3 regions of the Nakamurella flava genome follow, and region 2 is predicted to be linked to each of the others. Evidence: riboswitches for the same ligand, from Rfam matches in the RefSeq annotation. Region 2 holds a riboswitch; each other region holds the start of a gene.
The links. A riboswitch is a leader RNA that binds a small molecule or an ion and turns the genes downstream of it on or off. The one in region 2 is predicted to bind S-adenosylmethionine.
Positions count from the first base shown of each region.

Region 1: it holds a riboswitch for S-adenosylmethionine, as region 2 does, so the genes downstream of both, FDO65_RS09095 (bifunctional o-acetylhomoserine/o-acetylserine sulfhydrylase) here and FDO65_RS23035 (putative leader peptide) in region 2, are expected to answer to the same signal.
Region 3: it holds a riboswitch for S-adenosylmethionine, as region 2 does, so the genes downstream of both, FDO65_RS13105 (aminotransferase class V-fold PLP-dependent enzyme) here and FDO65_RS23035 (putative leader peptide) in region 2, are expected to answer to the same signal.

Region 1 covers NZ_SZZH01000001.1:2,016,425-2,021,210, forward strand. The annotation lists gene metX (homoserine O-acetyltransferase MetX) at 113-1,285, opposite strand; gene FDO65_RS09095 (bifunctional o-acetylhomoserine/o-acetylserine sulfhydrylase) at 1,293-2,609, opposite strand; SAM riboswitch class IV at 2,670-2,787, opposite strand; gene FDO65_RS09100 (DUF3817 domain-containing protein) at 2,933-3,262, shown strand; gene FDO65_RS09105 (Nramp family divalent metal transporter) at 3,273-4,688, opposite strand; gene FDO65_RS09110 (Gfo/Idh/MocA family protein) at 4,677-4,786, shown strand, end outside.
Region 2 covers NZ_SZZH01000001.1:908,230-913,015, reverse strand. The annotation lists gene FDO65_RS04115 (methionine ABC transporter permease) at 1-593, opposite strand, end outside; gene FDO65_RS04110 (methionine ABC transporter ATP-binding protein) at 590-1,621, opposite strand; gene FDO65_RS04105 (MetQ/NlpA family ABC transporter substrate-binding protein) at 1,650-2,603, opposite strand; SAM riboswitch class IV at 3,080-3,191, shown strand; gene FDO65_RS23035 (putative leader peptide) at 3,236-3,370, shown strand; gene FDO65_RS04100 (amino acid ABC transporter permease) at 3,573-4,529, shown strand; gene FDO65_RS04095 (amino acid ABC transporter ATP-binding protein) at 4,526-4,786, shown strand, end outside.
Region 3 covers NZ_SZZH01000003.1:292,326-297,111, forward strand. The annotation lists gene FDO65_RS13095 (MDR family MFS transporter) at 1-153, shown strand, start outside; gene FDO65_RS13100 (hypothetical protein) at 282-1,073, opposite strand; gene FDO65_RS13105 (aminotransferase class V-fold PLP-dependent enzyme) at 1,199-2,665, opposite strand; SAM riboswitch class IV at 2,708-2,823, opposite strand; gene FDO65_RS13110 (MFS transporter) at 2,880-4,565, opposite strand; tRNA gene FDO65_RS13115 (tRNA-Phe) at 4,664-4,740, opposite strand; tRNA gene FDO65_RS13120 (tRNA-Asp) at 4,780-4,786, opposite strand, start outside.

The sequences.
Region 1 (4,786 bases), 1.1 Mb from region 2:
TCGCCCCCGGGTCATCCCCATCCTGGCACCGCACCGTGACCGGCCGGTGAAGTCCGACACCAAGCCCCAATCCCCCGCGCGAGCGCGGCCGACCTCCGCGGGTCCCCGGATGTCAGTTGCCGACGGCATCCCGGACGACATCCGCGACGGCCCCGGCTTCGATGAGGAAACCGTCGTGGCCGTACTCCGAGTGCAGGACGTGCAGTGCCCGGCAGGCGGGGGCGGTGGCCAGCACCTCGCCCTGGGCGGGCGGGAACAGGCGATCGGAATCCACCACCGCAACGGTCAGCTCGGCCGTGATGCGGTGCAGGGCGGCGGTGATGCCCCCGCGGCCCCGGCCGATGTCGTGGGAGTTCATCGCCTCGGTGAGCACCAGGTAGGAGTTCGGGTCGAAGCGGCGGCCGAGCTTGCGGCCGTGGTGGCGCAGGTAGGACTGCACGGCGAACTGTTCGGCGGCACCGTCGACGGCCGGCTGCGGGTCACGGCCGAAGCGCACGTCGAGCTCGAGCGCGCTGCGGTAGGTGGCGTGGGCGATCTGGCGGGCCACCGCCATCCCCCGCACCGGTCCGGCGCCGGGGTAGTAGTCGCCGCCGCGGAACTCGGGGTCGAGTCGGATCGCGTCGAGTTGCGGTGTGCTCCAGGCGATCTGGTCGCCGCTGAAGGCCGCGCCGGTGGCGATGGCGACCGATCGGGCGACCCGGTCGGGATGACCGACCGCCCACTCCACGGCTCGCATCCCGCCCATCGACCCGCCGACGACGGTGTGGAACCGCTCGATGCCCAGGTGGTCGGCGAAGGCGACCTCGGCGGCCACCTGGTCGCGGACGGTGATCCGCGGGAATCGCGATCCCCACGGCCGGCCGTCCGGCGCCGGGGACGACGGGCCGGTGGTCCCCCGGCAGCCGCCCAGCACGTTGGCGGCCAGGACGTAGAGCCGGTCGGTGTCCAGCGGGGCGCCGGGGCCGATCAACCCGTCCCACCAGCCCGGGGTCGGCTGCTGGGGTCCGGCCGGCCCGACGACGTGGCTGTCCCCGGTCAACGCGTGCAGCACCAGCACGGCGTTGTCGCGCCGGGCGTTCAGGCGCCCCCACTGCTCGTAGGCCACGGTGAGGGCGGGCAGCGTGGTGCCGTCCTCGACCGTCAGTCGGCCGAGATCGGCGAACCAGCGGTCGGTCCCGGCGTCCGGTCGGTCGGCCGGGCGACCGCCGGTCACCGGCCCGACGGCGACCACGGGGTCGCCACCGGACCGATGCACCGACGTCATCGCCGAGGTCGGTCTGTCCACGGACCGGTCAGTCCTGCTTGGCCGCCCGGAAGCCGGCCTCCAGGTCGGCGAGGATGTCGTCGATCCCCTCGATGCCGACGGCCAACCGGATCAGGCCCGGGGTGACACCGGTGGTCAGCTGCTCCTCCGGGCTGAGCTGGCCGTGCGTGGTCGACGCCGGGTGGATGACCAGCGAGCGGACGTCACCGATGTTGGCCAGGTTGGTGAACAGCTCGAGCGCGTCGCTGAACGCCGCGCCGGCCGCCACCCCGCCCTTGATCTCGAAGGAGACGATGGGCCCGCCGCCCCGGGGGGCGTACTTGCGCTGCAGGTGGTTCCACCGGCTGGACTCCAACGCCGGGTAGGACACCGACTCGACCTCAGGCCGGTCGGCCAGCCAGCGGGCCACCGCCTCGGCGTTGGCGTTGTGCCGCTCGACCCGCAGCGACAGCGTCTCGATGCCCTGCGAGATGAGGAACGCGTTGAACGGCGAGATGGCCGGGCCGACGTCGCGGAGCAGCTGCAGCCGGGCCTTGAAGATGAACGCCACGTTGGCCTTGAACAGGCCCTCCGGGCCGAGGTCGCGCCCCCAGACCAGGTTGTTGTAGCTGGGGTCGGGGTTGTTGAAGCCGGGGAAGCGCCCCGGGTCGGCCTGCCAGTCGAAGTTCCCCGAGTCGACGATGACGCCGCCGATCGCGGTGCCGTGCCCGCCCAGGTACTTGGTCGCCGACTGGACGACGATGTCGGCGCCGTGCTCGATCGGCCGGATCAGCCAGGGCGTGGGCACCGTGTTGTCGACGATCAGCGGCACCCCGGCCTCATGGGCGACGCCCGCGACCCCGGCGATGTCGAGCACGTCGAGCAGGGGGTTGGAGATGGTCTCGCCGTACAGCGCCTTGGTGTTGGGCTTGATCGCGGCCCGCCAGGACTCGAGATCGTCCGGATCGTCGACGAAGTCGACGGTGATGCCGAGCTTGGGCAGCGTGTAGTGGAACAGGTTGTAGGTGCCGCCGTAGAGACGCGGCGAGGAAACGACATGGTCGCCGGCCTGGGCGATGGTGAGGATGGCGACGCTCTCGGCGGCCTGCCCGGACGCGAGCAGCAGCGCCCCTACCCCACCCTCCAGGGAGGCGATGCGATCCTCGACCACGGCCTGGGTCGGGTTCATGATCCGGGTGTAGATGTTGCCGAGTTCCTCGAGCGCGAACAGCTTGCGGCCGTGCTCGGACGAGTCGAAGGCGTACGACGTCGTCTGGTAGATCGGCAGCGCCCGCGCCTTGGTGGTGGGGTCGGGCTGCTGGCCGGCATGGATCTGACGCGTGTCGAAGGACCAGTTGGTGCTCATCGGGGATGCACTCCTGCCGAGACAGGGACCGGTCCCTGGTCGGATGACCTCTGGGGTCCCGGTCCGCGCTTGCGAACCGCCACCGCAGCGGCCCGCCTGGTCGTCACCCGGGGCACCCCCACCGCGGAAGGAGGGTTGCCGCCCAGCCGGCCGGGGCCTGTGGCTGGGACTCAAGACCGTGCCCGGAGTGTAACGGCGATGTGTCGCCGCCGTTCGGCCGGGTGGGTGAACGTCCGACCTCGCCGTCGTGACGGTTGTGAGATGGGCCGCGATCCGCGGCCGCGGCACCGAACCCCGCGCCCGGCCGGGCCAGACTGGACGGCATGTCCCCCCGCGCCCTGGTCACCGCGTTCCGCGTCGTCTCCATCGCCGAGGCCGTCTCCTGGACGGGCCTGCTCATTGGCATGTACTTCAAGTGGATCGCCGGGACGACCGAGGTCGGGGTCAAGGTCTTCGGCCCGATCCACGGCGGGATCTTCGTGGCCTACGTCGTCGTGGCGCTGCTGACCGCTCGGGCCCAGCGCTGGACCTGGATCACCACCGGCCTCGCCCTGGTCGCGTCGATCCCCCCGTTCTTCACCCTGTGGTTCGAGCGGTGGGCGCTGCGCACCGGCCGACTGGACCCGCAGCGGGCCCTGCGCACGGCCGGCTGAGCCCGGTACGTCAGGCCGACCCGCTGATCACTCCGACGATCAGCACCGCGTTGAGGGCGACGATCGCCGCCGCGATCAGCCAGCCGAGCACCCGGACCGGGCGTCCGCTGACCGAACCCTCCATCACCGTCGCGTCGCCGGTCAGCCGCAGCAGCGGCACGAGCACGAACGGCAGCCCGAACGAGAGCACCACCTGCGACAGGATCAGCACGGTCGTCGGGTCGGCACCGACGGCGAGCAGCACCAGGGCGGGCGCGAGGGTCACGGCCCGCCGGACGAACAGGTTGATCCGGCGGCGCAGCAGACCCTCCATGATCGCGCTCCCGGCGTAACAGCCGACCGATGTCGAGGCCAGGCCGGAGGCGAGCAGGCCGAGCCCGAACAGCACCCCGATGCCGGTGCCCAGCGTGGCGCTGACCGCGGCGTGCGCGCCCTCGATGGTGTCGACGTCGTCCCGTCCACGCAGGGCCGAGGCGGCCAGCAGCAGCATCGAGATGTTGACCGCACCGGCGAGCAGCATGGCCAGGACGACATCGAGCCGAGTGGCCCGCAGCAGCCGGGTGCGCGCCGGCCCGGCCGGGGTCCGCTGGTCCCCCGCTCCGAACCGGTCCCGGGTGAGTGCCGAGTGGAGGTAGACCACGTGCGGCATGACGGTGGCGCCGAGCATGGCCGCCGCCAGCAGCACCGATCCCAGGCCGTCGAAGCGGGGCACCAGTCCGGCGGCCACCTCCGCCGGGTCGGGTGGGGCGACGAAGAGCCCGGACACGAAGCCGATGGCGATGACGAGCAGGAACGCCGTGATGACGCGTTCGAACGGCCGCTGGCCGCCGCGGTCCTGCACGGCCAGCAGCCCCAGGGACACGACGCCCGAGATGAGACCGCCCAGCACCAGTGGGACGTCGAACAGCAGGTACAGCGCCACCGCTCCGCCGATCACCTCGGCCAGGTCGGTGGCCATCGCGACGGCCTCGGCCTGCGCCCAGTAGGCCAACCGGCCCGGGGTGCGCAGCCGGCGGCCGAGCAGCTGCGGCAGGGACGCGCCGGTGACGATGCCGAGCGACGCCGAGAGGTACTGGACCAGACCGGCCGCCGCGGTCGCGACGACCAGCACCCAGGTCAGCAGGTAGCCGTACGACGCCCCGGCCGACAGGTTCGCGGCGACGTTGCCCGGGTCGACGTAGGCGACCGCGGCCACGAACGCGGGGCCGAGCGCCGACCGCAGGGCCAGACGCGAGCGTCGCAGGCGTGAACCGGGTACCGCCGCGCTGGAGGCACCGGGCAGGGTGTCGCGGGTCCGCGAGCGCTCGGTGTCGGCCGCCGCCCGGCTCGCGTGTCGGTCCTCCACCGGTCCCGCTTCTCCGTTCCGCTCGATCCGCTGTTCGACGCTGCCCCGGTCGCCCGGCGCGGCCCCCCGATGGGGCAGCATGCCATCGTGAGTTCCCTCCCCGTCGCCCGCACACCAGATCCGTCGCTCGCCCCGCCGCTGCGCTGGGGGGTACTCGCGCCGGGCCGTATCGCGGCCGG
Region 2 (4,786 bases):
GCCAGCACCGCGATCCAGGTGACCACCCAGTTGAAGCGCTGGTAGCCGTAGGTGATGGCGAAGTTGCCCAGGCCCCCGCCGCCGACCGCGCCGGCCACCGCCGTCATGTCGACCACGGCCACGAAGACGAACGTGTAGCCGAGGATCAGCGGCCCGAGGGCCTCCGGGATGAGCAGGGTGGTGATGATCCGCCACGGACCGGCGCCCATGGCCCGGGCCGCTTCGATCACGCCCGGGTCGATGGTCACCAGGTTCTGCTCGACGATCCGGGAGATGCCGAACGAGGCGGCCAGCGTGAGCGGGAAGATCGCCGCCGCCGTGCCGATCGTCGTCCCCATCGCGGCCAGCGTCAGCGGCCCCACCGCGGTGATGAAGATGATGAACGGGATCGGCCGGACGATGTTGACCAGCACGTTCAGGATGGCGGACGCGGGCCGGTTGGCCAGCAGGCCGCCCCGTCGGGTGGTGTACAGCAGGACGCCGAGCACCAGGCCGAAGAACCCGCCCAGCAGCATGGTGACGGTGACCATCACCAGGGTCTGGACGATGGACGTCGCAAAGACCGGTCCGAGGACGCTCCAGTCCTCGTTCATCCGGTCACCTCCTCCACGGTGGTGACGGTCCGCAGCTCGGCCACCGTCGCGTCGACCGCGGCGTCCGATCCCGACAACGCCAGCGTGATGTTGCCGAACGAGCCGTCCCGCAAGGATGTGATGCCGCCGAAGACGACGTCGAACTCGAGGTCGCTGACCCTGGCCCGGGCGGTCAGCACCCGGCCCAGCTGGTCGCCGGCGGTGACGTCGACCGACACCAGCCGGCCGGGGTAGCTCTGCCGGAGGCGCTCGATGTCCTCGGGTTGCGGACGATCCCGCAGGGCCGATTCCACGAACGCCCGGGTGGTCGCCGCTTTCGGCGCGGAGAACACGTCGTACACGGTGCCCACCTCGATGAGTCGGCCCTTCTCGAGCACGGCGACGCGGTCGGCGATCGCGCGCACCACGTCCATCTCGTGGGTGATGACCACGACGGTGATCCCCAGCTCGGAATTGACCCGGGCCAGGAGCCGGAGCACGTCCTGGGTGGTCTCCGGGTCCAGCGCGCTGGTGGCCTCGTCGGCCAGCAGAATGGCCGGGTTGGTGGCCAGCGCGCGGGCGATGCCGACCCGTTGCTTCTGGCCACCGGAGAGCTGGTCCGGGTAGGCCCAGGCCTTCTCGAGGAGGCCGACGAAATGCAGGAGCTCGGTCACCCGCTCCTTCTGCCTCTCCTTCGACCACCCGGCGACCTTCAGCGGATAGGCGACGTTCCCGAAGACGGTGCGCGAGCGCAGCAGGTTGAACTGCTGGAAGACCATGCCCATGCCGGAGCGGACCGTTCGCAGTTCGCGTTCGGACAACGTGGTGATGTCCGTTCCCTGCACCTGCAGCGAACCCGACGTGACCTTCTCCAGGGCGTTGATCAGCCGCACCAGCGTGCTCTTGCCGGCGCCCGATCCGCCGATGATGGCGAAGATCTCGCCGGCGTCGATGTCGAGCGAGATGGATTGCAGGGCAGTGACAGTTGCCGGACCGGTGCCGAAGGTCTTGCCCACGTCGCGGAACTGGATCAGTGGTGTTGTGGTCATGGTGCCTCCCCGTCTGCCGAGAGCCGGGTCACTGCGCGCTGCGGACGGTGTCCTGGAGCTGGCCCAGGATGGTCTGCAGGTCGGCCTCGGGACGATCGACGATCACGGCCGTGCCCTGCGAGGCCTTCACGACGGCATCGGTCACCGATGGGTCGTGGTAGAGCTCGACGAGCTTGAGGTACGTGGGGTTGGCCTTGTCCGCGTCGCGGGCGACGAACGCGTTGATGTATGGCTCCGCGGCCGGCTTGGACGGATCGTCGTTGTACAGCGCCTTGGACGGATCGAGCTTGGCGTCCAGCGCGAAGTTGTTGTTGACGACCGCGGCGTCGACCGAGGACAACGAGGTCACCGTCTGCTGGGCGTCCACCGGGACCACCGTCACCTTGGAGGCGGCGGTGTCGACGTCGGCCGGGGTCGACAGCACGGTGCCGCCCCCGGTCAGCGAGATGAGACCGGCCTGCTGGAGCACGAGCAGCGCCCGGGCCTGGTTGGTCGGGTCGTTAGGGATGGCCACCTGACCCCCGGCCGGGATCTGGTCAAGCGCGGTGTATCGGTTCGAGTACAGCCCCAGGGGCACGACGACGGTCGAACCGATCGGGGTGAGGGTCTGACCGGCCGAGACGTTGTAGTTGGCGAGGAACAGCAGGTGCTGGAACAGGTTCAGGTCGATCTGCCCCTGGGCGAGCGCCGGGTTGGCCTGGGTGTAGTCGCCGAAATTCACGGTCTGCAGGTCGATGCCGTTCTGGCTGGCCAGGTTCTTCAGGATCGGCCAGTAGTCGGCGCTGGCCTCGGTGGTGCCGACGCGCACCACCGCCTTGTCGTCGCCCGACTTGGTGAGGTTGACGATCAGCAGGGTGGCGGCGACGACGACGGCCACCGCTGAGACGGCGGCGCCGACGAGCAGGCCGCGACGGGACTGACGGCGATCAGGCAGCCGCGGCGGGAGTGAGGGCTGGTCGGGGGTGTCGGATCCGGTGGACATGCGGGTACCTCTCGGGAGCGCCGGGCGCGATCGCCCGGTCGGGTCAGGATGGGAAGCGGCGAGTTCGACTGACTGCGGGCGTCACCACGTCATCTCCGACACACCCGAGGGGTGCGGAAGACTGGTCGCCGCTGATGTCCGTCGCGGAAGTGCAGTGCGCCTGTTCAGTCGCCGGTACAGAGCCGGCCGGGCGTCACGGCGTGGGAGAACAGGGCCGGCGGCGTCAACTGCGACACCCGTGGTTCACGGGGTCGGTCGATCGGGGCACCAGCACGCACCCGGCGACGGTACGGGCTGATTTGACCGATGTTCAACTCCGGACAGCAGATCGTGGGCAACACCACCCCCGACCGTCGCGGATCAGGCGGCTGGCCGGAAATCGTTGCGACGGAATGCGTCTGACGGTGGCGGTCGTCATGCTTCGAGCTTCGAGCACCAGGTTGACCGACCCGCCGCCATGTCTTATGGTCGCGGCAGGTCACGAGTATCAGCGCACAGCCCCGGCTTGCTGATCGGCAACCCTCCGTCCGTGGTGGGGTGCTCCGGGTGAGGACCTGGCCGGTCGAATGATGCCGGCAAGCACGGGCTCCGCGACGGAGCCCCTACCGGACGACGGGAGGGCTCAATCCACCATGACGCGTATCGACGCGACACCACGCGTGTTCGCCGGCCTGTGCGCCTGCTTCCTGGCCGCGGCCAGCGACCGCTCCTGCCGCCGGCACATCGACCTGCAGCGCGTGTCCAGCGCCCTGTGTCCGGCCGGCTGACCCAGCTCTGCGCTGAACCGGTCCCTTCGGCGACCACTTCTGTTGCGCTGCCGGTCTTCTCGGCGCGCTGATCTTGCGTCCTCCCGTGGTGGTCGTCGCCGGCGACCACCACGGCAGCGACCCGTGTCCCGGTCATCGCGTCCGCCACCCGACCCGATGCCTGTCCGTCGCACCCCTTACGGGGCCCGGCCCGAAAGCCGTCATGTCCTCTTCGCTCATCGAGCATCCGGGGGCGTCGCATCCCGATGCCGACCCGCGCTCATCGTCCCTCGACCCGTCGAGCCTGACCGTCGTCCGGTCCCGCCACCCCTGGCGGTGGGCCGCGGCCGCCGGCGCGCTCGTCCTGGTCGCCCAGTTCGTCAACGGTCTCATCACCAACCCCGGCTGGGACTGGCCCGCGTTCGCCGACTACTTCACCGCTCCCGCGGTGCTGCGGGCCCTGTGGCTGACGGTGCAGCTCACCATCTACGGCACCGTGCTCGGTTTCGCGCTCGGTATCGCACTGGCAGCCGCCCGCCTGTCGAAGAACCCGGTGCTGCAGACGATCTCGTGGACCTACGTCTGGGCCTTCCGCTCGATCCCGTTGATCGTGCAACTGCTGTTCTGGTTCAACATCGCCTACCTCTACCAGAGCATCTCGATCGGGGTGCCGTTCGGACCCGGCCTGTTCAGCGTCGACGTCAACTCCACGATCAGTGGGATGGCCGCCGCCGTCATCGGTCTCGGGCTGCACCAGGCCGCCTACTCCGCCGAGATCATCCGCGGCGGCATCCTCTCGGTCGACCCCGGTCAACTGGAGGCGGCGGCCGCGTTGGGCCTGCCCCGCCGGCGGCAGTTCTTCCGCATCGTGCTGCCCCAGGCCATGCGCGGCATCCTGCCGAACGCCGCCAACGAGGTGATCAGCCTGTTCAAGGGCACGTCCATCGTCTCCACCATGGCGATCGCCGAGCTCTTCTACCAGGTGCAGGTCATCTACGGCCGCAACGGGCGGGTCGTCCCGCTGCTCATGGTCGCCACCGTCTGGTACATCGTGCTGACCACGGCCCTGTCGGTCGTCCAGTACTACGTGGAGCGGCACTACGCCAAGGGGGCCGTGCGCACCCTGCCGCCGACTCCCTGGCAGCGCCTGCGCGCTCGGGTGAACGGAGACGCCCGATGAGCGGCCTGTTCGACCGGCTGCGCGGCCGCCGCTCCGGAGCCCCGGCACCGGCCGACTCGGCGGACGCCCTGGAGATCTTCGGTGTGCACAAGTCCTACGGCAAGCTCACCGTGCTGGACGGCATCGACTTGCGGGTTCGACGGGGCGAGGTGGTCGCCATCATCGGACCGTCCGGCTCGGGCAAGTCCACCCTGCTCCGCTGTATCAACCACCTCGAGAAGGTCGACCAGGGTCTGATCCTGGTGGGTGCCGAACCC
Region 3 (4,786 bases), on a different contig from region 2:
CCGGTCAACGGCTCCGCGAATGGCCACCATGGTCGGCACGCCGGCTCGGCCGCCACCGAGGCCCCGGTCCCCGTGCGGCGCGGCCGCCACGCGGCGCCGGACGATGAAGACGACGTCGCCACCGCCGGCTCCGCCGGTCGCCACGGCGCCTGACGCACCACCCGAACGGCCCCGATCCTCCGCGCGAGGGTCGGGGCCGTTCGTCGTCCCAGCGCGATCGGCGTCCGGCAGCGTTCTTCCCGTCCACACCGGGCCCGGTGCTCCATCGCCCGGCGCGCGGCTCAGCCGGTCAACCGCCCGACGGCGATCGAGGTGGCCTCGTCGGGCTTGCGGCCCCCCTGCCAGTAGAAGCCGGTCGGTTGGCCCTGTGCGTCGACGGCGAGCCCGATCGAGCCGGTCCCGAGCCCGGTGGCGCCGTTGGTCCGGCTGTCGTCGGCGTGCGGTGAGGTCGTCGAGTCGATGATCTGCAGCCGGTAGGCACCGCTGATCGTGGGGTCGGGTTCCGGGACGGTCGCGGCGATCATGACGTGCCCGGTGTCGCGGGACTGCGTGTCCGGGCTGACGAGCCAGGCCACGATGTCGCCGGGGCGGATCTCCGGGACCGTCGGCACCCGGGTCCAGTGCGCGTCACCGGCGCCGAGGCGCGAGAAGAAGCCCTCGAAGTCCTGGGCCAGGGCTCGGCCCGCGGAGGCCGTGGTCGGGATCTCGGCCAGCGCCGCCGGCGAGACCTGCGTGAGCGTGTAGTCGATGAAACCGGAGCAGTCGTAGTCATACCGGCCGGCGGCGGCGTCCACCGCCGTCTCGTGCTGGTAGTCGCTCTGCCGCATCCCGCTGAGCTGGGTCTGGGCGGAGGCCAGCAGGGCCGCCGTTCCCGCCGTGGCCGGCGATGCGGTGGTACTCGACGTCGACGGGGTGGGCTCGGCGACCGACGACGCGGCCGGCTCGGCACTCGGGGTCCCGGTCGAGCTGGTGGCCCTGCCCGCGCCACAGGCCGGCAGCACGGCGAGAACGAGCGCTGTCAGCGCAATCCAAGACGCCGCCCCTGTGGTGGAGGACGCCGTCGACCGATTCATGAGCCGGAGTAGATCACCGGCCCGGTGCACCGACGCGGCCGATCACCGGATCGAGATCGCCCGCCGGTCGCGGCGGGCCCCGCCCGATGGTCGAACGGGAACGCCGCGCCCGACGGGCGGCAGCCTCAAAGCCAGGGCGCGAGTGCCGGCAGCGGCCGGTCGTCGTCGGCCGGCACCGGCCGTCCGTCGACGACGACGTACTCGACGCGCGGTCCGTGGGCGGCGATCTCGGCGACGGCCGCGATCAGTCGCTCGGCGTGTTCGGTGGTGGAACCGAGGCCGACGGAGACCCGGACGGCCTGTCCCGGTCCGGTGCCGTCGGAGCAGCCGGCCGCCCCGAGCAGCCGGCGGACCAGCGGGTGTGCGCAGAAGGCGCCGTCCCGGACGCCGATGCCGTGTTCGGCCGACAGCGCCGCGGCGACGATGGAGGCGGGCACCCCGGCGACGGTGAAGGTGACGACACCGATGGAGTCGGCGGCGCCGCTGAACAGGGTGTGCACCGACACCCCGTCGATGGCCGCCAGCCCGGCCCGGATGGTGTCGGTCAGCGCCGCCTCGGCCTGCTCGCGGGCCGTCGCGTCGGAGGTGGCGAGGGCGTGGCAGGCAGTGGCCAGGGCGACGGCGCCGGCGACGTTGGGCGAGCCGGCCTCGTGCCGTTCCGGGCCGGTCTTGTAGACGGTGCCGGTCTCGGAGACCGTCGCGGTGGCGCCGCCGCCGATCAGGTACGGCGGGGCGGCGTCGAGCCAGTCCGAGCGCCCGACGAGCACGCCCGCCCCGTACGGCGCGTAGAGCTTGTGGCCGGAGACCGCGACGTAGTCGACGCCCAGCTCGGCGATGGAGAACCGGCGGTGCGGGGCGAGTTGGGCGGCGTCCAGGGCGATCCGGGCGCCCCGGGCCTTGGCGACCCGGGCCAGCTCGGCCACCGGCCACAGCTCGCCCGTCACGTTGGAGGCGCCGGTGATGACGACGAGGGCCGGGCCGGGTGCCCGACGCCGCAGGGCGTCGTCGACCGCGCCGACCGCGAGTTCGGGCAGCGCCGGGACGGGCAGGCGGACGACGGTGCGCCCATCGATGCCGTCCTGACGCTCCCAGGGCAGGAGCGCCGCATGGTGCTCGGACTCGAACACGACCACGGTGGTGCGGCGAGGAATGCTGTGCGCCAACAGGTTCAGCGAATCGGTGGTGTTGCGCGTGAAGATCACGGTGTCGTCGGCGCGACCGCCGACGAACGCGCGGACCGGCTCACGGGCGCCTTCGTAGAGCGCCGTGGACAGCTTGGAGTGCCAGCCGGCGCCGCGGTGGACGCTGGCGTACCCGGCGATGCTGCGCTCGACCGCTTCGTGCACGACGCGCAGCGCCGGGGCCGACGCGGCGTGATCGAGGTTGGCGTAGGCGATCTCGCCCCCGCCGACCAGCGGCACGAGGGCGTCCTGGCCGACGATGTCGAGCCCGGGGGCATGGGGGTGGGTGACGGTGGGGCGGTCGGCGCACGCGGTGGCGGCGTCGGCGAACCGGGGGAGGGGCCGGTGGGTGAGGGCGGCCAGCAGGTCAGGACGTCCGGCCAGGTCGAAGGAGGAGTCGACGAGAGTCATCGGGGTGCTCCGCAGGTACTCGGGGGCCACCCGTCGGGGAAAGGCCCGCGCTTGCCGGGGCGCCCTTCGCGCCCGGCCAGGTCTTCACCCGGGGCACCCCACCGCGGAAGGAGGGTTGCCGGTCAGCAAGCCGGGGCTATCTGCTGACACTCATGACCTACGCCGGGGACGATAGCACCGGGTCCGTGGCGGCCGGGACAGGGTGTGGCCCGGGTCACATGGTGGTGCCGGGGTCCCGGGCCGGACCGTGGACGGTGGATGCTCCCGGCCCGGAGATGACCGTTCCGACGATGGTGTTGGGCGGTACCGACCCGCCGGTGATCGGCGTGGTGCGGGCGTCCGGGGCGTCCTCGGCCGGCGGTCGGCGGACCAGAGCGGCCATGACGACGAGCCCGAGGACGGCGATCCCGCTCATCGCCAGGAAGGTGACGGCGGCTGCGGTGTCGGAGGCGTGCAGCGCCGGGATGAGATAGCGCTGCAGGTCGGGGTCGAAGCTGTTGTAGTTCAGGCCGGTCTGCTCGGCGGCCTGCATGCTGTCCCGGAACCGATCGGCGGTGTCACCCGGCAGGTCCTGCCCGGCCCGTTCGACGTTGTCGAGCAGGTTGGAGACGTAGACGGTGTGGAACAGCGCGTACAGCAGCGCGATGCCGACGGCCCCGCCGCCCTGTTCGGCGGTGGCGGAGACGCCGGAGGCCTGACCGTCGTCGCTGTCCGGGATCGAGTCGAGGCTGACCGGGTCGTTCACGGTCAGGGTGATGGCCAACCCGATGCCGTAGAGCAGGAGGCCGGGCAGCAGCGCGAGGTAGGTGTCGTGGCCGACGCCGATCGCCAGGGCCACCCCGGACAGCGCGATGCAGGCGAAGCCGGCCATCAGGGGCGGCCGGCCGCCGGCCTTGTCGTACCAGCGTCCGGCCAAGGGGGCGAGCGCGATCATCGGCAGGGTGGTGGGGATCAGCGCGAGCCCCGCCAGCGCCGGGTCCATGCCCAGGTTGAGGATCAGGATGAGCGGCAGGATGACGCCCAGGCCCATCTCGCAGACTCCGGCCAGGCCCTGGGACAGGGTGGCGCCCAGGTAGTTCCGGTGCCGGCGGAGCAGCGTGAAACTCATCAGCGGGTTCTTCGCGGCCCGTTCCCGGCGGACGAACAGCACCGCGGAGACGACGCAGACGACCAGCGGAACGACGACCCCGGGGGACGTCCAGCCCCAGACCGTGGTCTGGGCCAGCCCGAACACCAGGCCGACCAGGATGAGGCTGAGCAGCCCGGCGCCGGTGAAGTCGATGTGCGCCTTGCCCGTGCGGGGCTGATCGGCCGGGACCGATCGCAGCGTGGCCAGCACGGTCAGGATCAGTAGCGGGACGTTGACCAGCAGCACGGCCCGCCAGCTCAGCGTGGAGGTCAGGACGCCGCCGATGGTCGGGCCGAGCGCCCCGGCGACGGCGGCGACTCCGCCCATGGTGCCCAGCGCCCGTCCCCGCGCGCTCTTGGGGTAGGCGGCGCTGACGATGGCGACCGAGGCGGGCAGCATCAGCGCGCCGCCGACGCCCTGGACGACCCGGGCGAGCAGCAGGATGCCGAACGTCGGCGCGAACCCGGCCAGTGTGGAGGCGCCGCCGAACAGCACGCTGCCGATGAGGAAGATGCGCCGCAGGCCGAGCAGGTCGCCCAACCGCCCGCCGAGGACCAGGAGGCCGGCCAGTGGCAGCAGGCTGCCGTTGAGCACCCACTGGACGAGGGCGGACCCGATACCGAACGAGTCCATGATGTCGGGCAGCGCCAGCGGGACCGCGGTCTGGTCGACCAGGATCATCGCGTTCGCCAGGGTCATGGCGACGAGGACCAGCGTGGGGGAGGCCGAACGACCGGAGCCGGACCCGGGGTCCGCAGAGGAGGCTGCCACTGCTGAACGGTAAGGGGAGTGGGCCCGGCCCGACAGTGGAAAGCCGGAAGGGAGGACGCCGGGCACCCGAGCGGGTGACGCCGGCAGAGAGATGATGCTGGTGGCCAGGGCCGGGATCGAACCGGCGACCTTCCGCTTTTCAGGCGGACGCTCGTACCAACTGAGCTACCTGGCCGAGAAAGGGCCGGCTTCACCGAAGTGAAACCGGCCCCTCTGGCGAC